One region of the Kitasatospora sp. NPDC003701 genome, then DNA from elsewhere that is predicted to be linked to it. Evidence: riboswitches for the same ligand, from Rfam matches in the RefSeq annotation. Region 1 holds a riboswitch; each other region holds the start of a gene.
The links. A riboswitch is a leader RNA that binds a small molecule or an ion and turns the genes downstream of it on or off. The one in region 1 is predicted to bind cyclic di-AMP.
Positions count from the first base shown of each region.

Region 2: another riboswitch for cyclic di-AMP. It lies ahead of ACWDRR_RS35630 (transglycosylase family protein); the one in region 1 lies ahead of ACWDRR_RS35855 (transglycosylase family protein).
Region 3: another riboswitch for cyclic di-AMP. It lies ahead of ACWDRR_RS03260 (NlpC/P60 family protein); the one in region 1 lies ahead of ACWDRR_RS35855 (transglycosylase family protein).

Region 1 covers NZ_JBSFNM010000059.1:39,269-46,542, forward strand. The annotation lists gene ACWDRR_RS35845 (LacI family DNA-binding transcriptional regulator) at 1-128, shown strand, start outside; gene ACWDRR_RS35850 (hypothetical protein) at 188-388, opposite strand; gene ACWDRR_RS35855 (transglycosylase family protein) at 557-1,882, opposite strand; cyclic di-AMP (ydaO/yuaA leader) riboswitch at 1,869-1,995, opposite strand; gene ACWDRR_RS35860 (hypothetical protein) at 2,422-4,542, shown strand; gene ACWDRR_RS35865 (hypothetical protein) at 4,635-5,555, opposite strand; gene ACWDRR_RS35870 (DUF397 domain-containing protein) at 6,070-6,315, shown strand; gene ACWDRR_RS35875 (ATP-binding protein) at 6,610-7,131, opposite strand.
Region 2 covers NZ_JBSFNM010000058.1:48,552-55,825, reverse strand. The annotation lists gene ACWDRR_RS35650 (Ppx/GppA phosphatase family protein) at 1-56, opposite strand, end outside; gene ACWDRR_RS35645 (DUF501 domain-containing protein) at 53-700, opposite strand; gene ACWDRR_RS35640 (FtsB family cell division protein) at 690-1,187, opposite strand; gene eno (phosphopyruvate hydratase) at 1,411-2,697, opposite strand; gene ACWDRR_RS35630 (transglycosylase family protein) at 2,941-3,858, opposite strand; cyclic di-AMP (ydaO/yuaA leader) riboswitch at 3,863-4,034, opposite strand; gene ACWDRR_RS35625 (cytochrome P450 family protein) at 4,333-5,607, opposite strand; gene ACWDRR_RS35620 (SDR family NAD(P)-dependent oxidoreductase) at 5,766-6,200, shown strand; gene ACWDRR_RS35615 (MazG family protein) at 6,270-7,274, opposite strand, start outside.
Region 3 covers NZ_JBSFNM010000002.1:249,050-256,323, reverse strand. The annotation lists gene ACWDRR_RS03275 (hypothetical protein) at 99-350, shown strand; gene ACWDRR_RS03270 (NYN domain-containing protein) at 488-1,972, shown strand; gene ACWDRR_RS03265 (NlpC/P60 family protein) at 2,186-3,229, shown strand; cyclic di-AMP (ydaO/yuaA leader) riboswitch at 3,553-3,707, shown strand; gene ACWDRR_RS03260 (NlpC/P60 family protein) at 3,718-4,881, shown strand; gene ACWDRR_RS03255 (NlpC/P60 family protein) at 5,107-6,165, shown strand; gene ACWDRR_RS03250 (hypothetical protein) at 6,213-7,274, shown strand, end outside.

The DNA of each region.
Region 1 (7,274 bases):
AGGCGATGGCCACCGCGGCCGTCGACGCCCTGCTGGAGGAGGTGGGCGCGAACGCCGCCCAGCGCGGGGAGTTCATGTTCCAGCCGGAGCTGGTGATGCGCGGTTCCACGGGCGCCTGCGCCCGCTGAGACGAGACCGGGGCCCCGGAGAGCCGTTCGTGCTCTCCGGGGCCCCGTCGTGTCCGCCCTCAGCCCTCCTGCGCGGTCGGGCGCCGGCGGCCGGTCCGCTGTCCGTCGGCGGCGTCGCCGGTCCGGCTCCCGGTGCGCCGCCCCCGGGCCAGGTGGTCGAGCAGGATCAGCTCGACGGCGGCCTGCCGGCTCCTGGTGCCGGAGAGCATCATCGCGTCGATCGCGGGATCGGCGTCGAGCGTGACGGTGACCCGGGCCATGTGACTCCTCCTCGGGTGCGGAGCAGCGGCATGCCCGCCGGGGTCGGGGGCCGACCACGGCCCGGCCGTCCCGCGGACGGGCGCGCCGCAGCCCCCGGGGAGGAGCGACCGGACTCTCCCCGGGGGCTGCGGCGGGTGCGCGGGCCGGATCGGCCCGCGCACGAGGGATCAGACCCGGCCGGCGAAGTCCGGGGCCCAGTTGGCGATGGTCTGGGTCCGCACGCCCGAGCTCGGGTTGGCGGCCTCGACGTACTTGCCGTCGCCGATGTAGAGCGCGACGTGGTAGACGCCCGAGTCCTGGCCGTTGTTGGACCAGAACAGCAGGTCGCCCGGCTTGAGGGCGTCCAGCGAGACGTGGGTGCTGGCGGCGGCCTGGTCGGCGGCGACGCGCGGGACGGAGATGCCCGCGGCGCGCAGCGCGGCCTGGGTCAGACCGGAGCAGTCCCAGCCGCCGTTGCCGGTGCCGCCGTAGACGTAGGCCTGGCCGACCTTCGACTGGGCGAAGGAGACCGCGGCGGCCATGCTGCCGGTGGCGGCCTGGGCCGGAGCCTGGGCCGTCTCCTGGGCGGCGGGCTTGGCGGCCGGGGCCTGGGTCTGCGCGGCCGGCGCGGCGGCGGTCGCGGTGGAGCCGGCGGCCTGGCCGGTCGCGCCCGAGGAGCGGTTGAACCAGTCGAAGCCCTGGCCGGACCCGTTCGAGGCCTGGGCCTTGGCGCGGTCACCCAGGCTCAGGTGCTGGCCCGGGTAGATGACGTGCGGGCCGGCGGTGAGGGAGCCGCGGTTGAGCTCGTACAGCCGCTCCCAGCCGCCCTGGATGTTGTTCTTGTCGGCGATCGAGGACAGCCAGTCGCCGGCGACCACGGTGTAGTCGTCGGACGTGGCCCGGGAGTCCTGGCCGTCGCCCTGGCGGTGGTACTGCTGCCAGTTCTGACCGCCCTGCGACTGCTGGGCGGAGTCGGCGGCCGGGGTCTCGGTGGCGGCCTTCGGAGCCGCCTTGGGCGCGGCCGGCTTGGCGGCGGGGGCCTGGGTCTGCGCCGGGGCCGGGGCGGCCTTCGGGGCGGCCGGCTTGGCGGCGGTGGAGGTGTCGACGGCGGCCGGGGTGCCGCCCTTGGTCAGACCGGCCTGGACCGAGCAGACGGGCCAGGCGCCGGGGCCCTGGGAGGCGAGCACCTTCTCGGCGATCGCGATCTGCTGGTCCTTGGTGGCGAGGTCGGCGCGGGCGGCGTACGCGGTGCCGCCGAACGCCGCCCAGGTGCTGCTGGTGAACTGGAGGCCGCCGTAGAAGCCGTTGCCGGTGTTGATGCTCCAGTTGCCGGTGCTCTCGCACTGGGCGACCTTGTCCCAGGTGGCGACGGAGGCCGCGGAGGCGGAGCCGGCGGTGAGGCAGGGGACGGTGAGGCCGATGCCGACGACGCCGAGGGTGGCGATCGCGCGGCGGGTGCGGCCGGACAGGCGGGTGCCGTTGGTGGGCAGCATGAAGACGCGGTCCTCTCCCACGCCTGCGAGGTGAGCTGTCGGATTCGGGCTGGAGTTGCCCGGCCGCGCTGTGGACGCGGCTTCACCCCTAGCCCCGAACCGGTACGAGTACCGGTCCCGGGCGACTTACCTGTGGTTCCCCCGCTCCTGCCGTGGTGCGTTCTGCGCTGCCAGCGCACCCGACGGCAGGACTCGGCGTTGCGGGTGAGCTGGGTCCGTGTGGCCACGAACGGGGAGCACGTTAAGCAGACTTAAGTTCAAACCGCAAACATGTGTGACGCTCGTCACGGTTTACGAAAGAGGTGGTGAATGGCTGTCCACCATGATCAGAAATGACCGATTTCCGGCAACGCCCGTCGGGGTCACGGCAACTGCCTATGCTTCAGGACGTCAGGATCGACGCGGCCGCCCGGGGGGAGGGCTACGCAACGATGGCCATGGACGAGGACCCGGAGGCCGGTCGGCCGGCTGCGCGACCGCGCGGAGCGCATCGCCGGGCAAAACACCGCAGAGCGGACATCCCGCCCGAAGGGTCCCGAACTCCCTTACGTCGTCGGACGATGCTGCGCTGGCTCGCCGTCGGCACGGTCTTCGCGGCGGTCGCCGGCGAGGAGGCGCTGCGGCGCTCCCTGGGCGGCCGCTCCGAGCCCGTCGCCGCCGTGGAGGGCCCCACCCCGGGCCCGGGGGCGGACAGCCCGGGTGCGGGGCACCAGCACGGCGCCCCGTCGCCCTCGGGGGCGCCCGGGGGGAGCGCCGCGCCCGCAGGCACTCCCGAGGGCGCCGCCGCGCCCGCCCCCGCGCCCGCCCCCGACCAGGGCGGCCGGCACTGGTCCGACCCGGCCGGCTGGGGCGGCAGGGTGCCCGGCCCGCAGAGCGCCGTCCGGATCACCGACCGGGTCCTGCTCGACACCGACGCCACCGTCGGCTCGCTGCTGGTCGAGCCCGGCGGCGCGCTCACCTTCGCCGCCGACCGCAGCCTCACCCTCGCCGCGAACGGCAACGTCGAGATCCGCGGCACCCTCGCGCTCGCCCCCGACGGCGCCGCCGTGCACACCGTGCGGTTCCCCGCCGTCGACGAGCGGCGCTTCCGGGGCGACGGCATGAAGGTGGTCGACACCGACGTCGGCCTCTGGGTCACGGGCGCCGGGTACCTGCGGCTGGACGGCGCCGCCAAGACCGCCTGGGTGCGCGCCGCCCGGGCGCTCGCCGCCGGCGACACCACCGTCACCCTGGCCGCGCCGCCCACCGGTTGGCTGCCCGGCGACGAACTGGCCGTCACCCCGACCGGCCCGCCGGACGAGGACGGCTTCTCCACCCGCTACGACCTCGCCGTCGTCCGGTCCGTCAGCGGATCCACCGTCACCCTGGAGGCGCCCCTGAGGTACGCGCACCCCCGGGTGAGCGCCGGAGGGGGCGTCACGGTCGGCGCCGAGGTGCTCAACCTGACCCGCAGCGTCCGGGTCGAGGGCACCGCCGAGGGCCGCGCCCACGTCCACCTCACCAGCTCCCGCCGGGCCGATGTGCGGCACGCGGCGCTGCGCTGGCTCGGCCCGCGCACCGACACCGCGGAGACCTGGAAGGGCCCGGACGGCAGCGCCCCGGTCACCGCGCCGGTGCTCGGCCGGTACGGGCTGCACTTCCACATGCTCGGCGACACCACCCGGGGCACCGTCGTCGAGGGCGTGGTGGTGCGCGACGCGGGGAGCCACGCCTTCGTCCCGCACGCCAGCCACGGCATCACCTTCCGCAGCTGCATCAGCCACGACACCTGGGAGGACGCCTACTGGTGGGACGGCCCGACGGACACCCGCACCCCGCAGCAGCCGTCCGACGACATCGCCTACGAGTCCTGCGTCGCCTCCCGCACGCTGCTGGAGCCCAACCCGCGGGCCTACCGGCTGACCGGCTTCAACCTCGGTGCCGGCACCGGCGGCAGGGCGGTGGACTGCGTGGCGGTCGGCGTCCAGGGGGCCGACGGCGCCTCCGGCTTCGAGTGGCCGGAGAACAGCGAGGGGGTCTGGGACTTCCGGCGCTGCCTGGCCCACAACAACCTGCGGGACGGCATCTTCGTCTGGCTGAACGCCCAGCGGCACCACGTGGTCACCGAGTTCGCGGCCTACCACAACGGCGGGTGGGGCATCGAGCACGGCGCCTACCTCAACGACTTCGACTACACCGCGAGCGTGCTGTACGGCAACGGCGGCGGGGGAGTGGAGCTGCACTCGCTCGGCCGGGACAAGGGCACCCTCTTCGACGGGCTGTTGATCGACGCCGCCGGGCAGAGCGACTTCGCCGTCTCCACCGCGCGGCACGAACTCGCCGGGGAGGCCGTCACCTTCAGCCGCAGCCGGTTCACCGGCCACCGCCGGGCCGGGATCGCCTTCCGGGCCACCCCGGACGGCAAGCCGGACGACATCCTCGTCCTGGACTGCGAGTTCGGCGGCAACGAGCTCTGGATCGATCCGGAGGCCGCGCCGCCCAAGAACATCCTGCTGCGCCGCGCGGGGCAGACCGAGGTGCTCCAGATCCGCAAGGCGGACGGCGACGGCGCGCAGCCGCAGTGGAACGCGACCGGGGTGCCCGTGGCGGCCTTCGCCGCGCAGTCCCGGGCGGTGCAGCTGCCGGCGCTGCGGCTGGGGGACGCCGCGGCGGCCACCGGCCGGGTGGGCGGGCGGTCCTGAGGCCGGTGCGGGTGCGGCGCCGGGCGGGCCCGGGCCCACGCGTCGAGGGCCCGGAGCGGGTGCGCTCCGGGCCCTTCGGCGTCGGCGGTCCGCTACTCGGCGGCGGCCTCGCCGGCGTGCCCTCCGGCGGCCTGCTCGGCGGCGGCCGCCTCGGTGTACGCCTCCGGCGCGACGGCCGGCAGCACGGCCAGGTAGGTGGAGGCGATCAGCTGGCCCACCGTCGGGTAGGCGCCGAGCGGCGCGGCGCTCGGGCAGCCGGTCTCCTCGGCGGCCGTGGCGAGCAGCTCGGAGTCCGCCTCCGGGCCGATCACCAGCGGTGCCAGCGCCGGGCGCTGGGAGCCGGTCTCCTTGAGGTGCGCGACGGCGGCGGCCACCGAGCCGGGCACGTCGAGCGCGGCGGGGACGACCGGCACCGCGAGGCGGGCGGCCAGCAGCACGCCGGTGATCCCGGCCGCCGCGGCGGCCTCCTCGCCACCGACCGTGGTGAGGACGACGCCGTCCGCGGCCGTCGCGATGGCGAACAGCCGGGCGCGGTCGGCCCGGGCCAGCCCGGCCTCGGAGAGCCGGACGTGGACGGCCTCGGCGAGCAGCGGGTGCGGGCCGAGGACGTCGGTGACGTGGGCGCCGTACTCGGCGGCCAGCGCGTGCAGTTCGGACAGGAAGCCGTGCGGGCCGGGGACCAGCGGCACCACGACCGGGGCGGGCAGGCCCGCCTCGGCGGCGTGCGCCAGCAGGTCGGCGACGGTGAACTCGTCACTGCCGGGCTCGCTCTCGCCCGCGACGCCGAGGTAGCCGGCCGCGGTCTGCACGCCGTTCTGCTCGCTGCGTACGATCGAGAGCAGTTCCTCGACGACGGAACGGGACTCCGGCCCGGCGGTCGCGGGCACCGCGAGCACCAGGGCCGGGGAGCCGGCCGGGATCTCGGGGCGCTCGGGGCGGCGGTGGCGCCCCCGCGCACGGGAGCCTGGGGTGCGGACGGGCAGTGGCGCGCCCGGGATGGCTGCGGTGCTCATGGCGGAGATCGTAGGACATCGGCCCGCCAAGGCTGCAGTCGGCTGCCGTACCGGGAGGGGCGGGCCGCCCGAAAACCGGACATACCGTGACCAATCCCTGTGTGACCACCACTTCTCCCTGGGACGTGACAGGAGGTGCGGCACGTTGCAGCGGTGGCGCGTGAGATGTCTCACAGCATGCGGACGGCCTGACGGAGCGTCACGGCGGTGCGACTCCGGGCGTTCGAAGATCAACATTCAGCGGGCGACCGCCTACGGGCGGTTATCGGAGTCTTCCCGATTCAGTCGGCTATGTCCGCTTACGTTCCACCAGGTGTCGAGGCGGTGAAGAGTTCCGATTTGTCGACGAAAGCCCCGTGCACCTGCAACGTCCCGTGCTGATGCACGTGCACTGGAGCTATCATCGCGTCAAGTGAGGCGTTGTGCCGGGCCGGTACGGGGCCGGTCCAGTCGTTCGGCTGAGGGCCGGGGCGCCGAGCTGGACGACCACTCCGGAGCTCTTCGGGAGATTTCTATGCACGACAGGTACGACACGTACAACGGGATGGCGGCTGCGGACCTCAAGGACGTGGTCTGGCAGAAGAGCCTGCACAGCAACTCTCAGGGCAACTGCGTCGAGTTCGCTGCCCTCCCGGGGGGCGACGTGGCGATGCGCAACTCACGCTTTCCCGACGGTCCGGCACTGATCTACACCCGGGCCGAGATCGCGGCGCTGCTGCTGGGCGCCAAGGACGGGGAGTTCGACCACCTGGCGGTCTGACCGTTCGTCCTCTTCACCATCGGGGGGCCGTCGTGGGTGCTGACACCACGACGGCCTTTGTCTTCTCCGGCCGTCCGCCCCGTGGTGGGCGCCGCTGCGCGGGTCCTGCCGTGCTGGCCGTCGCCGGGGGAGGCCGTCGTCGGACGGCCGGGTGCCGCGTGACCGGCTGCCGCGGACCGGGCCGCCGCGGGGAGCGGTGGCTGCCGCGTGACCGGGTGCCGCATGGGTGCGGCGGGGGTGTGCGGGGCGTCGGGTCGGGGGTGGCGCGGTCCTGCCCGGTGCCGCGGGCCACGACTAGGCCGAGCGGCGATGCCGCCCGCCGAGCTCCGGAAGCGCGGTCGCCTCGGCCTCGAACAGGGCCCAGACCACCTTGCCGCCCCCCAGTGGGTGCCAGCCCCAGGACCGGCTGAAGGAGTCCACCAGGTGCAGTCCGCGACCCGACTCGGCGACGAAGTCCGCCTCCCGGGCCACCGGTCCGGTGCTGCTGGGGTCGCTGACCGCGCAGACCACCTGCGGTGCGCGGTGCACCAGGCTTATTCGGATCGGCAGCCGTCCCTCGGGCGCGGGCTGGGTGGGAAAGTCGTAGTCGTCGAGCGCGCCGCCCGTCGCGCCGGGGCACGCACCGATCGCGTGCCGCAGGGCGTTGGTCACCAGTTCCGAGGCCACCAGCGCGACATCGTCGAACAGCTCGCCCAGCCCCCAGCGCTGAAGAGCGGTCCTGGCGAAGTCGCGCGCGGTTCTGACGGCTTCGTAGCGAGGGGCGAGCGTACAGGTGACCACATGGGGATCGACTGCCAAAGCCGTACCGGTGCTCATGAAGAGCTCCTCCCATAAGGGGGCGGACACGGCTGGACCCGCCGGGGTCATGCCGGTCACCTCCGACTCGCTAGGCCGCGCGGCCGCCCCCTCGACCAGGCGCGCGCGCACACGAACGCCCGGTGGCGCGAGGGCGCTGCCGG
Region 2 (7,274 bases), on a different contig from region 1:
AGCAGACGGATCGAGTTGGTGCCGCAGTCGATCGCGGCGACCCGGGTGACGCTCATGCGCCGTCCTCCTCGGGACTCTCCTGCGCGGCCCGCTTGGCGGCGCGCTCGGCGGCCTTCTGCTGCTTGGCCGCGATCACGGCCTCGTGGTCCTGCTCCTTGGCACGGTTCCTCGCGACCCGCTCACCGGCGGCCTCGACCTCGGCGGCGGAGACGCAGGGGCCCTTGGCCCACCAGTCCTCCAGCATGCCGATCGCCTCGTCGCCGAGCGGGTTGACGCCCTCGCCGGCCGCCAGCGAGTGGCCGACCAGCACGTGCAGGCACTTGACCCGGTCCGGCATGCCGCCGGCGCTCGGGAAGCCCTCCAGCACCTCGATGGCGTCGCGCCGGGCGATGTAGTCCTCGTGCGCCTTCTGGTAGGCGGCGGCCAGCTCCGGATCCTCGGCGAGCCGGGCGGTCTGCTCCTTCATCACGCCGTCCGCCTCCAGCGTGCCGATCAGCGAGGCGGCCTTGGGGCAGGTCAGGTAGTAGAGCGTGGGGAACGGCGTGCCGTCCGCGAGGCGCGGGGCCGTCTCCACGACGTCCGGGTTGCCGCAGGGGCAGCGGTGCGCCACCGAGCGCAGGCCGCGCGGGACCCGGCCGAGCTGCGCGGCGATGGCCGCGACATCGGTGTCGGAGACGGAGGGGTGGTTCTCAGTGGTCATGGGGGGAGCTGGCTCCAGCAGGGGCAGGGGCGGGTGGAGAGGGCGGGGCGAGGGCGGCGGTGTCGGCTGCGTCCACCGAGTCCCAGACGCTCGCGTACCAGGGCTTGGCGGCCTTCACCGCTCCGGCGGCCACGCCGTCGGACGGGGCGGGCGGGGCGACGGAGGAACGGCCGGGGCCCTGGCCCGCCGGATCCACCGCAATGTACGGGGTCTCCCCCGGCATCGCGTAGTGCAGCCGGCTGCGGGCCTGCGCCTTGACGTACTCCGGGTCCTGCCAGCGGGCCTTCTCCCGGCGCAGCTGTTCGACCTGCTGCCGGGCGTGCTCGGCCTTCGCCCGCTGGGCGGAGATCTCGGACCGCTGGGAGATGAACTGCCTGGTCGGGTAGGCCAGGATCGCCACCAGGGAGCAGAGCACCAGGACGAGGACGGTCGCCCGGCTCGTGAAGCGAGGCCGGGCGGCAAAGCCCGGGATCCTCCAGCCTGCCATCTCCCCTGTCCCCTCCTGGTCGCGACGGTGCCCCGCCGACCACCCTACGGGGTGAACGGCGGGGCACCGGTCAGGCTTGCGCTACTGGGCGCGCGCGGCCCTCGTGCTCGGCTGCGGCGGCGACCGCTCCGGGGAGCGCGTGTGCTCGTTGCTCCCCGGAGCGCGTGTGCTTGTTGCTCCGCCGAGCGACCGTGCTGGTTACTCCGCCGAGCGACTGTGCTTGTTACTCCGCAGAGCGGAAGCGCGGGAACGCGCCGCGGCCGGCGTACTCGGCGGCGTCGTCGAGGATCTCCTCGATGCGCAGCAGCTGGTTGTACTTGGCGACGCGCTCGGAGCGGGCCGGGGCGCCGGTCTTGATCTGGCCGCAGTTGGTGGCGACGGCGAGGTCGGCGATGGTGACGTCCTCGGTCTCGCCGGAGCGGTGGGACATCATGCAGCGGTAGCCGTTGCGCTGGGCCAGCTCGACGGCGTCCAGGGTCTCGGTCAGCGAACCGATCTGGTTCACCTTCACCAGCAGCGCGTTGGCGGTGCCGGTCTCGATGCCCTTGGCCAGGCGGGCCGGGTTGGTGACGAACAGGTCGTCGCCGACCAGCTGGACCTTGTCGCCCAGCTTGACGGTCATGGCCTTCCAGCCGTCCCAGTCCGACTCGTCCAGCGGGTCCTCGATGGAGACCAGCGGGTAGGAGGCGACCAGGTCGGCGTAGTACTCGATGAGCTCGGCGGCGGAGAGCGCCTTGCCCTCGAACTGGTAGGCGCCGTCCTTGTAGAACTCGGAGGCGGCGACGTCCAGGGCGAGCGCGATGTCCTTGCCGGGCACGTAGCCGGCCTTCTTGATGGCCTCGGTGATGAGGTCCAGGGCCTCGCGGTTGCTGTCCAGGTTCGGCGCGAAGCCGCCCTCGTCGCCGAGGCCGGTGGACAGGCCGCGCTCCTTCAGCACGCCCTTGAGGGTGTGGTAGACCTCGACGCCCCAGCGGACGGCCTCGGAGAAGGACTCCGCGCCGATCGGAGCGATCATGAACTCCTGGATGTCGACGTTGGAGTCCGCGTGCGAGCCACCGTTGAGGATGTTCATCATCGGGACCGGCAGGACGTGCGCGTTCGGGCCGCCCAGGTAGCGGAACAGCGGCAGGTCGCTGGCCTCGGAGGCGGCGTGCGCGACGGCCAGCGAGACGCCGAGGATCGCGTTGGCGCCGAGCGAGGACTTGTCCGGGGTGGCGTCCAGGTCGAGCATGGCCTGGTCGATCAGGCGCTGCTCGGTGGCGTCGTAGCCGACCAGCTCGGGGCCGATCTGCTCGATGACGGCCAGGACGGCCTTCTCCACGCCCTTGCCGAAGTAGCGGTTCTTGTCACCGTCGCGAAGCTCCAGCGCCTCGAAGGCACCGGTGGAGGCACCCGACGGGACAGCGGCACGGCCGGTGCTGCCGTCGTCGAGGCCGACCTCGACCTCGACCGTGGGGTTGCCACGCGAGTCGAGAATCTCACGGGCTACGACGACATCGATGGACGGCACGAGGCATCTCCTAGCGGAAGCAGGTTCGGCTGACGATGGGTGCTGTCGGCCGGATGGTTGCGGAGTCGTTACGACCAGAGCCTAACCGCACGGGCTCTCGGGACCACGTCGACCTCGGTCCCGTCTCAGCGTGTGGCCCGGCTACCCACCGGTAGTTCACCTGGTTGCCCCATGAAAGGGGCCCGAATGCGGACGAAGGGGGTCTGACCGACCCCCTTCGTGGAGCCACCGCGGCGGCGGGCGTCAGCCGAGGTCGAGCACCTGGCCCGGAAGGATCAGGTTCGGGTCGGTGCCGACGGTGCCGCGGTTGCCGTCGTACAGCGACTGCCAGCCGCCCTGAACACCCTGCGCCGTGGCGATGGTCGACAGCGTGTCACCGGACTGGACGGTGTAGCCGTGGCCGGCGCGCTGCTGGGCGGCGGGGGCGGCCGCGGCGACCGGGGCGCCGTGGGCGGCGGCCGGGCGACCGTCCTGGCCCGCGTACTGGCCCGCGGCCTGACCCGCGTACTGCTGATAGACGCTCTGGTGGCTGGTCCAGTACCAGGCGCCGTTGCTCTGGTACCAGAAGACCTTGGCGTCGGCGTCCCAGCCGGACTTGTGCTGCGCGTCCTGCTGGACGGGCTGCTGGGCGGCGGGCTTCGGGGCCTGCTGCTGGACCGGCTGCTGGGCGGGCTTCTGAGCGGGCTTCGGCTGCGCGGGCTTCGGCTGGGCCGGCTTCGGCGCGGCGGGCTGCTGGGCCGCGGACTCGGCGTCCGAGGAGGTGCCGACCGAAGCCGGGGCGCCGCCCTTGGTCAGGCCCGCCTTCTGCGAGCAGACCGGCCAGGCGCCCGGCCCCTGCGAGGCGAGGACCTTCTCGGCGACGGAGATCTGCTGCGCCCGGCTGGCCTGGTGGGCCTGCGGCGCGTACGAGGTGCCGCCGTACGCCTTCCAGGTGCTGGGGGTGAACTGCAGCCCGCCGTAGAAGCCGTTGCCGGTGTTGATGCTCCAGTTGCCGCCGCTCTCGCACTGGGCGACCGCGTCCCAGGTCGAGACCGGGGCGGCGGAGGCGCCGGCGGCGGTGAGCAGCGGCAGTGCGAGTCCGACGCCGGCCACACCGGCGACGGCGATGGCCTTCTCGGTCTGGGTGCGACGACGATGACGGCCGGTTCCGACGAAGAGCATGACGTTTCCCTCTCCGCACGCCTGCGAGGTGAGCTGTCGGGTTCGGACCGGGAGGTGGCCCGGCCGCGTGACGCGAAGGCTTTCTGCCCGCGCGAGCGGCTTCACCCCAAGCCGTGGGGGACGGCAACAAACCTGGTTCCCCCGCCCCTGCCCAAGGGTTCTGGTCGGTTTCCCGTGACGCGGCGGGCAGGATTCGGCGTTCCGCGCACGGGGTTCGCAGCTGCGAACTCCAGGGAGGGTAGACAGATCCTCACATCAATCACAAGCTCATATCGCAGGTATCACACATAAATTACGGCGCGTGGCCGATCGCCTACCAACGACGGCGCTATGTCCTGATTGATTGCGGTTCAGGTCCCGTAGGAGGGCGCGGCGGCGACACCCCGTCAGCCCGAAGGCGACACCCCGTCAGCGTGTCGCCGGCCCGAAAGGGCGGAGATCGAGGCGCCGTCGGGGCATCGCCGCGCGGATTGCTCAGAGCCCGGCCGGGGGTTCCGCGGACGGCTTCTCGGGGGTGAATTCCACCGGGAGATCGCGAAGTCCGCGCATGATCAGGCCGCCGCGCCAGCGGAGATTCTCCGGGCTTTCGGCGAGTTGCAGATCGGGCAGCCGGGTGAGCAGGGTGGCGAGCGCCGACCGCCCCTCCAACCGGGCCAGCGGAGCGCCGATGCAGTAGTGGATGCCGTGCCCGAACCCCAGGTGCGGGTTGTCGGTCCGGGCCAGGTCGAGGGTGTTCTCGTCGGCGAACCGCGCCGGATCCCGGTCCGCCGCCGCGAGCACCACCAACACCGGGTCGCCGACCGGGATCTCCACCCCGCCGATGGTCAGCGGGCTGGTCGCGAACCGCCAGGTGGCGAGCTCCACCGGCCCGTCGTAGCGCAGGAGTTCCTCGATCCCGGTCTCCAGCAGAGCGGTCTCGCCGCGGGCGATCGAATCCTGGAGCAGCGCCCGCTGCCCGGGGTTGCGCAGCAGCGCGTAAGTGCCGTTGCCGATCAGGTTGACGGTCGTCTCGAACCCGGCGAAGAGGAGGATGAAGGCCATCGCCGCGGCCTCGTTCTCGGTCAGGTGCTCACCGTGATCGCTGGCCCGGATCAGGCCGGAGATCAGGTCGTCGCCGAGGTCGGCCCGCTTGCGGTGGATCAGCTCCGCCAGATAGGCGCGCATCCGCTTGACGGCCCGCCCCACCCCGCCGCGCTGCCCGCTGCCGTGGCGGATCATCATGCCCGCCCAGTCCCGGAAGTCGTCCTGGTCCTCGGCCGGCACGCCGAGCAGGTCGCAGATCGCGTAGATGGGCAGCGGGAAGGCGAACTCGTGGATCAGGTCCGCCGAGCCGCGCTGCGCGAAGCCGTCGATCAGCCGGTCGGTGAGCTGCTGCACCCGGGGTTCGAACTCGGCGACCCGGCGCGGCGTGAACGCCTTGGAGACCAGCCGGCGCAGCCGGGTGTGGTCCGGCGGGTCGATGTTCAGCAGGTGGGTCATCAGGTTGGCCTGGCGCTCGCCGGGGATGCCGACCCGGCCGGCCCGGTGGGCGTGCCCGCTGTGGTGGGCCGGGTTCTTCGAGAGCCGGCTGTCGGCGAGCGCCTGCCGGGCGTCCGCGTACCTGGTCACCAGCCAGGCCTCGACCCCGCTCGGCAGGGTGGTGCGGTGCACCGGCTCGTGCTCCCGCAGCCACGCGTACGCCGGGTACGGGTCGGCGGCGAACTCCCAGGTGAAGAGCGGCGGGCGGGCTGAATCGGGCTGAACTGGCATGTGTCGACCGTATCCGGTGGGGATCTCCGGCGTGGCAGGCGTGAGCCTGGTCACCTGCGGGGTAATCCCTGTTGCGGAGGGTCAGGACCTGCCTACGATCCTCCGCAAGCAAAACGCGTGGGCGCCGGTGCGGAGCCGCCCACAGGGAGGAGCGCACCATGCGGGTCACCGGGGCAGTCGTGGTCATCGCCGTACTCGCCGGCGGGTCGGGGGCCGACCTCGCCCGCCGGTTCACCGCCGCGGGCGCCGCCGGCGTGCTCATCGCCGACCAGCAGGTCGGCATCGCCGAGGACCTCGCCGCCGAGCTCGACCGGACGGGCTGCCCGGTCGTCGGCGTCTGCGGTGACATCCGCCGCCCGAGCGACATCGCCGCGCTGGTCGACACCACCGAGAAGCACCTCGGCCCGATCGACCTGTTCTGCGTGGCCGGCCCGGACGGCGAGCGCATCGTCTCCCTCGCCGAACTGCCCGACCACCTGGACCTGGAGCGGCTCGCCGAGCTGCTCGCCCTGGTCGGCGAGGCGATCGCGGAGGTCGTCGGCGAGGTCGTCCCGGCGCAGCGCCGGTCGGTGGTGGACGTCGCGGCGGTCTGACGGGCGGGCGCGGTCGGCCCGGGTGGTTCGGGGCGGTTCGGGCAGCTCCGGCTGCTCGGGCTGTTCGGGCTACTCGGGCTTGAGTCCCTCGGCCGCGCGCACGGCGTCCCGGTAGCCGCGTGCGGCCGCCCGAAGCGCGGCGTCCACGTCGACGCCCGCGTCGTGCGCCCGCTGCGCCACGGCGAGCAGCAGCCTGCCCGCCGACTCCGCCGTGAGCTCCGCGGGCAGCTCGTAGGCCGCGTCCGGCACACCCGTGAACCCCGCCCGGCGCACCCGGGACACCAGCTTCGCCGCGTACGCCAGCGACGGCAGACCGGCCGGTACGCCGTCCAGCACCGACTCGCGCTCCGACTTCTCGGCGGCCTTCAGCGCCTCCCAGTTCGCCTCGACCTCGGCGGCGCCCTCCGCCTCGGCGTCCCCGAACACGTGCGGGTGGCGGTACATCAGCTTCTCGACGATGTCGCCCGCCACGTCGTCGATGGAGAACGCGTCGGTGGGGTGCTCCTCGGCGATCCGGGAGTGGAAGAAGACCTGAAGCAGGACGTCGCCCAGTTCCTCGCGGAGGGTCCCGCGGTCCCCCTCCTCGATCGCCTCGACCAGCTCGAAGGCCTCCTCGACCAGGTACTTCACCAGGCTGGCGTGGGTCTGCTCGGCGTCCCAGGGGCAGCCGCCGGGCGAGCGCAGGCGGTCCATCACCGAGACCAGGTCCAGCAGCCGCGCGCCCGGCAGGTCGTACGAGCCCGGCAGCACCTCGATCTCGGGCACCTCGCCCGCGTGCTCGACCGCGAGGCGCGCCAGCGCGTCGGTGAGCCCCGGGTCGCCGTCCGGGCCGCCCAGCCAGACCGTCGGGCCCGAAGCCGCCGGCTGCCCGGTCAGCAGCCGGGCGAGCGACGGCGCCGAACCGGGCACCACCACCTCCACCTCGACCCCGGCCGCCCGCACCGCCGGCAGCTGCGGGTGCGCGGCGTCGCCGGCGAGCACCCGTCCGGCCGACCGCAGCGCCTCCCAGGCGGGCCAGGCCAGCAGGCCGGGGGCGACCCGGTGGGTGGTGGTGAGCAGGATCAGCTTCGCGCC
Region 3 (7,274 bases), on a different contig from region 1:
AATAGGCTTGGGCCGGGCATTCCCGCCTCCCGCCGCCGATGCCGGGGCTCCGGGGGGAGCGCCTCCGCCCACCCAGGGACCACCCGAGAGGACCCCCGATGACCGTCCCCGCCCTGACCGCAGAGACGCGTTGGCGCTGCACCCTGTGCGGCAACCTGACCCGCTTCGACGTCACCCGTTCCGCCCGGGTGACCGAGTTCCTCCACTTCGACCTGGCCGGCGAGTCCAAGGTGGAGGAGACCGAGGTCCTCAGCGAGACCATCGAGTCGGTGCGCTGCCGCTGGTGCAACGCGGTGGACCAGGTGGAGCTGGTGGCCCGTCCGGGCGCCGAGGCCGCCGAGCAGGCTTGATGCCCGCCCCGCGCGGTGGACGGTGCGCGGCACCGCCGTCCGCCGCGCGGGACAATACAGACAGAGCGCACGGAGCGTGACGACCAGGGGTACGGCCGACGGCCGTACCCCGCTGGACGAGGATCGGAGCCGAGGACGTGGTGGACGCAGCGAAGGAGCCCGCCGGGCCGCAGGGGCGGCAGCCCGCTGTGGACGCGCAGGCGCCGGACGCGGTCGAGGCTGCCGCACCCGGCACCGGCGCCCCCGCCGAGGAGGCCGTCGGTGAGGAGTCCGGCGGCTCGGGCGGTGAGGAGCCGGCGGCAGGCCGCGCGGCCGAGAAGCTCGACCGGCCGCTGCCCGAGGGGGTGCGCCGGCGCGTGGTGGGCCTTGCCGCCGACGCGCTCGGCGGGCTGCCGCTGGCGGAGCTGCCGCAGGCGCTGCGCCCGTACGCCAAGTTCACCCCGGCGCGCCGGGCCAAGTACGCCGCCACCGCGCTCGCCGCGGCGCTGGAGTCCGAGCCGGCGTTCCGGGTGCGGATAGCGGAGCGGCTGCGGCTCGGGCAGCCGGACCTGGTCAGGGCGCTGGAGTCGGGCAGCGTGCCGGGTGCCGCCGATCCGATGGACGTGGCGGCCGCCGCCTACCTGGTGCGCTCGGCGGGCTGGAGCCGGCTGGTCGCGGAGGCCGGCGAGGAGGCCGAGCGGGCCGGCGCCGAGGGCGCGGCGGCCGAGGCCGCCCGGCTGGCGGAGAAGCTGCAGGCGGAGCTGGCCGAGGTGCGCGCCGCCGCCCGGGCGGACCTGGACCGGCAGCGGGCCGAGTCGGAGGACGTCCGCAAGGAGGCGGAGTCGCTGCGCAAGAAGGTGCGTTCGCTGGAGAGCGACACCCGCCGGGCGCAGGCCGAGGCCCGTCGGCTCGCCGGGGAGCTGGAGGCGTTGAAGGCGCAGTCGGCCGCCGAGCGCGGTGCCGGCGAGAGCGAGGCGCGGCGGTTGCGGCACCGGATCTCCGAGCTGGAGAACGCCGCCGAGCAGGGCCGCCGTTCGGCCCGCGAGGGGCGCAGCGTCGAGGACATGCGGCTGCGGCTGCTGCTGGACACCGTGCTGCAGTCGGCGCAGGGGCTCCAGCGGGAGCTGGCGCTGCCGGTCTCCCAGATCCGCCCGGCCGACCTGGTGGAGGCGGTGGTGCCGGGCTCGGCCTCGCCGCACGACGTGGCGCGGCGCGGGCTGGCCGAGGACGACCCGGCGCTGCTCGACCAGTTGCTGGCGATCCCGCAGGTCCACCTGGTGGTGGACGGCTACAACGTGACCAAGACCGGCTATCCGACGCTGCCGCTGGAGCAGCAGCGGATCCGGCTGCTGGGCGGGCTGGCGATGCTGGCCCAGCGCACGCAGGCGGAGGTCACCTGTGTGTTCGACGGGCAGGACCTCGACGTGCCGGTGATCATGGCGCCGCCGCGCGGGGTCCGGGTGCGGTTCAGCCGGACCGGGGAGACGGCGGACGAGCTGATCCGCCGCCTGGTCCGGGCCGAGCCGCAGGGTCGTCCGGTGGTGGTGGTCTCCGCCGACCGCGAGGTCGCGGAGGGCGTGCGGAAGGCGGGCGCGCGCCCCGTGGCTTCCGTCCTGCTGCTGAACCGGCTGGCCCGGCCCTGACCTCGATCGGGTGCTGTCCAGTCCGGAGTGACGCCTGGTCAGCGCCCGGTTTGCGGGGATGTGTGGATCCGGTGAAGTCATGGCGGGGGGCGCAAGTTCACGCCATTGGGGGAGTGGCGCAAAGCGTGGATCTTCACTAGGGTCTGGCGTCAAACCTATTTTCCGGATTCTCACTCAATCGGGTGAGGCCCGTTGGAAGAAGGAGCCGGTCTCTTGGCCACCCACCGCCGTCCCAAGCAGCCGAGCCGCGCGCGGGTCTCCGTGCTCACCGCTGCCGCGGCGACCGCGGTCGCCCTCTCCGCCCAGGTCGCCGCCCACGCCGCGCCGAGCCCGTCGCCCAAGAAGGACGACGTGAAGGCGCAGATCGACCAGCTGCAGGAGGAGGCCGAGCAGGCCACCGAGAAGTACAACGGTGCCAAGGAGCGTGCCGACCAGCTGCGCAAGCAGTCGGACCAGCTCCAGGACCAGGTGGCTCGCGGCCAGGACCAGATGACCCAGCTTCAGGCCGGGCTGGCCGAGGTGGCCGGTGCGCAGTACCGCACCGGCGGCATCGACCCGTCCGTCCAGCTGATGCTCTCCTCCGACCCGTCCGGCTACCTGGACAAGGCCTCCAGCGTCCAGCAGGCCAGCTCCAGCCAGGCCGACGCGCTCAAGGGCCTGCAGGACCAGCAGCGCCGGCTGGACCAGCAGAAGACCGAGGCGGCCGCGATCCTGGCCTCCCTGGACAGCACCACCAAGGACCTGAACCAGTCCAAGGCCGAGGTCAACAAGAAGCTCAAGGAGGCCCAGGACCTGCTGAACTCGCTCAGTGCGGCGGACCGGGCCGCGCTGAAGGCCGCGCAGCAGCAGGCCGACCGGGCCTCGCGCGGCAGCGAGCGGGCCGACCTGGGCAGCCTGCCGCAGGCCAGCGGCATGGCCGGGGCGGCCGTCGCCAACGCGATGAGCAAGCAGGGCTCGCCGTACCAGTGGGGCGCCACCGGGCCGAGCGGCTTCGACTGCTCCGGTCTGATGGTCTGGTCGTACGCGAAGGCCGGCGTCACGCTGCCGCGCACCTCGCAGGCGCAGGCCAACTACGGCTCGCGGGTGCCCTCGCTCGCCGAGGCCCAGCCGGGCGACCTCATCATCTACCGCGCCGACCGCAGCCACGTCGGGATGTACATCGGCAACGGCATGGTGGTGCACGCGCCGCACACCGGCGACGTGGTGAAGGTGATGAAGGCCGACGCGATGCCGATCAACGCCATCCGCCGGGTCTGACGGACCGACACGCCCACGGGCCGGGACTCGGCCCCTGTGATCCGCGCCACCCCCTGACCGGGGGTGGCGTCGGTGTTCGCGGCGGCGCGATGACAAACGATCAGCTCCGCGTACGCCGGTGATCACACCCGGTCATAATCACAAATGAACTTGGATATTCTTCCGGCATTTTTCTGACAAGGATTTGAACGGATCACGGTTCTGTTACTAGGGTCGTGCCTCGAACCACCGCACAGTCGATCACCCAGCCGGGGTGACGGCGGGGGTTTACCGCCGAGTTCGCGAAGCAGCGGGGCAGGACATCTGCCCGACGGGGAGCCCAGTAGTCGGGGGCGCTGTGGAACGGAGCCGGGGAACCATGTTCCTCCGGGGTGAATCGGCGCCAGGTCGACCGGTACGACGGTCGGTGAGGCGTCGTAGGGCACGCTTCCGGCCCGAACCCGTCAGCTCACCCGGTAGGCGGACGTAGGAAGAAGGAGTCCGCCTTCGTGGCGTCCCATCGTCGTCCCAAGCCCGCCGGCCGCGCCCGGGTCTCGATCCTGACCGGTGTCGCCGCTGCCGCGGTCGCCCTCTCCGCGCAGTCCGGCGCCCACGCCGACCCGACGCCGACCAAGGACCAGGTCAAGGAGCAGGTCGACCAGCTCAACGAGCAGGCCGAGCAGGCGACCGAGAAGCTCAACGGCGCCCAGGCCAAGCAGCAGGAGCTGCAGAAGCAGGTCGGTGAGCTGCAGGACAAGGTGGCCCGCCAGCAGGCGTCGGTGACCGAGGCCCAGGGCGGCCTCGCCGAGATCGCCGGCGAGCAGTACCGCAACGGCGGCATATCGCCGACCGTCCAGCTGATGCTCTCGTCCAGCCCGGACAGCTTCCTCACCCAGGCCGGTGCCATCAACCAGGCCGGCAGCACCCAGTCGAACGCGCTGAAGGACCTCCAGGAGCAGCAGCGCAGGCTCGACCAGGACCGCAACGAGGCGCAGAGCAAGCTCGGCGAGCTCGAGGCCACCACCCAGCAGCTGAAGGCCTCCAAGGAGGAGGTCCAGGGCAAGCTGGCGAAGGCCCAGGACCTGCTCAACACGCTGACCGAGCAGGAGCGCGAGGCGCTGCGCGCGGCCGAGGAGAAGGCCGCCGCCGAGGCGAAGGCCAAGGCGGACGCCGCCAAGGCCGAGGCCAAGGCGAAGGCGGACGCCGACCGGGCCTCGCGCGACAACAGCCGCGACAACCTGGCCGCCTCGACCTCGTCGTCGGCCGCCAAGCCCGCCGCGTCCACCCCGGCCCCCGCGCCGTCCGCGCCCGCCGCCAACGGCTCGCGCGCCGCCGCCGCGATCGCCGCCGCCGAGAGCAAGCTGGGCGCGCCGTACGTCTACGGCGCCTCCGGCCCGGGCTCGTTCGACTGCTCCGGCCTCACCAGCTGGGCCTACGCCCAGGCGGACGTGTCGCTGCCGCGCACCTCGCAGGCCCAGGCCACCATCGGCACCAACGTCGGTACCAACATCGCCAACGCCCAGCCCGGTGACCTGATCATCTACCGCTCGGACCGCAGCCACGTCGCCCTCTACGTGGGCGGCGGCCAGGTCATCCACGCGCCGAAGCCCGGCGCGAACGTCCGCTACGAGACCGCCAGCATGCTGCCGATCTCGGCCATCGTGCGCGTCTGATCCGACGTCCGCCTCCGCAGGCCCGGTCTCCCCTCGTGGGAGGCCGGGCCTGCGGCTTTCGGGCAGGATCGCGCGGGTGTCCGATTGCGGGTCAAATATTCGGGTTGGGAGGGGTTTGGACTCGCTCGCCCGGACTCGCTAACGTCTGCCACCGGACTCCCGCTTGAGAGCCGCCCGCTCCGGTGCGGCGGCGGGGCCGGGTCGCAGGATCGGAGCCACTGGCGTATGGCCGTGCACCGCCGTTCCCCCCTGCCGGGCGCGCTCGCCCGCGCGCTGGTGCTGACCGCCGCGGCCACCACCGCGCTGGGGGTGGCGACGGGTGGTGCCGCCCAGGCCGCCCCGGGCGCGCCGGACGGGCCGTCGAACCGCAAGGACGTCAAGGCGCAGGTGGAGCAGCTGTACGACGAGGCCGAGCAGGCCTCGGAGAAGTACAACGCGGCCCTGGACGCCCAGCAGCGCCTCCAGCACGAGACCGGCACGCTCCAGCAGCAGGTCGCCGTCGGCCAGGAGGAGCTCAACCAGCTGCGCGGCGACCTCGCCTCGGTGGCCGGCGCCGAGTACCGGGGCGGCGGGATGGCGCAGACCGTCCAGCTGATGCTCTCCTCCGACCCGGAGGGCTACCTCTCCAAGGCCCGCGCCCTGGACCAGGCCGCCGAGCGGCAGAACGAGACGCTGCACGAGGTGGTGGCCCGTCAGCGCCGGCTCGACCAGCGCCGCGCCGAGACCTCCGTGAAGCTCTCCGAGCTGGAGCAGACCCGCCGCGCCCTCGCCGACAGCAAGCAGCAGATCCAGCAGCGGCTGGCCAAGGCACAGCGGCTGCTCAACAGCCTGGGGGTCGGCGAGCGGGCCCGGATGGTGGCCCAGGACGCCCGCGAGGCCGAGCAGCGCGCCACCCGCGGCACCGACCGGCTCGACCTGGGCACCGCCCCGCCCGCCTCCGAACGCGGCGCCGCCGCGCTGGCCGCCGCCGTGAAGATGATCGGTTCGCCCTATGTGTACGGATCCACCGGGCCCCGCGCGTTCGACTGTTCCGGTCTGATGTACTGGAGCTGGCGGCAGGCCGGAGTGACCCTGCCGCGCACCTCGCAGGCCCAGGCGTACGCCGGCCAGCGGGTCAGCATCTCCGACGCGCGACCGGGAGACCTGGTGATCTTCTACCGGGACATGCACCACGTCGGCATGTACGCCGGCGGCGGGGTGATCGTGCACGCCCCCTACCCGGGTGCCAAGGTCCGCTACGAGAGCGTCAACGCGATGCCCGTCGCGGGGGTGATCCGGCTCTGAGCCGGCCCGCACCGACACCTCCCGCCGACCCCGGGGCACGCCGCCGCGTGCTGTCCCGGCGCGGTGCGCTGCTGCTCGCGGCGGGCGGACTGGCCCAGCTCTCGCTGCCCCGGGCGGCCCCGGCGGCCTCCGTGGCGGACCACCGGGGCGAGGTGACCGGGCTGCTGGCCGAGCGGGCCCGGGCACTGACCGCCGGAGCGTCCGCACCCCCGGTCGAGGCGGCCTACCGCAACCTCGTGCTCGGGCCGGCCGCCGAGCCGGACCGGCTCACCGTCACCGCCGAACTGACCGTCCGGGTGGCCGGCTACGACGAGTACCCGGTGGTCCACCCGCGCCGGCTGGTCCTGCTGCGCGGCGGCGACGGCTGGCGGGTCGAACGGGAGGAGAGCGCGGGCGGGCCGCCGCCGCTCTGGGACCTCGGGACCGTCCGGGCGGCGAGCGGCGCACACAGCCTGGTGCTCGGTCTGGATGGCGGGCCGGACCCGGCGCAGCTCGCGGCCGCGGCCGACCGGGCCGTCCCGGCCGTCACCGCGCTCTGGGGCACCGCCTGGGCGGGCCGGCTGCTGCTGGAGCTGCCCGCCACCGAGGAGCAGTTCGGCCGGCTGCTGGACGCCGACCCGGCCGGCTGGACCGGCATGGCCGCCGTCACCACCGCGGCGCCCGGCGCCCCCTGGCACACCCCGGCGGACCGGGTGCTGGTCAACCCCGAGGCCTACCGGGGGCTCAGCGACTTCGGCCGCCAGGTGGTGACCACCCACGAGGCGGTGCACGTGGCGACCCGGGCCGACACCCGTGCCTGGACGCCGCTCTGGCTCTCCGAGGGCGTCGCCGACTGGACCGGCTACCGGGACTCCGGCCGCTCACCGCGGCAGATCGCCCCCGAGCTCGCCCGTGACGTCGCCGCCGGGAAGGTGCCCTCGGCGCTGCCCGCCGACCGGGACTTCACCGCAGGCGCCGCCGGCATCGCCCAGGCCTACGAGCAGTCCTGGCTGGCCTGCGACCTGATCGCCCGCCGCTACGGGCCCGAGCGGCTGGTCGCCTACTACCGGGCGGTCGGCGCGGCGGGTGCGGGCGCCGGGCCGGACCGCGTCCTGCGGGACGAGCTGGGG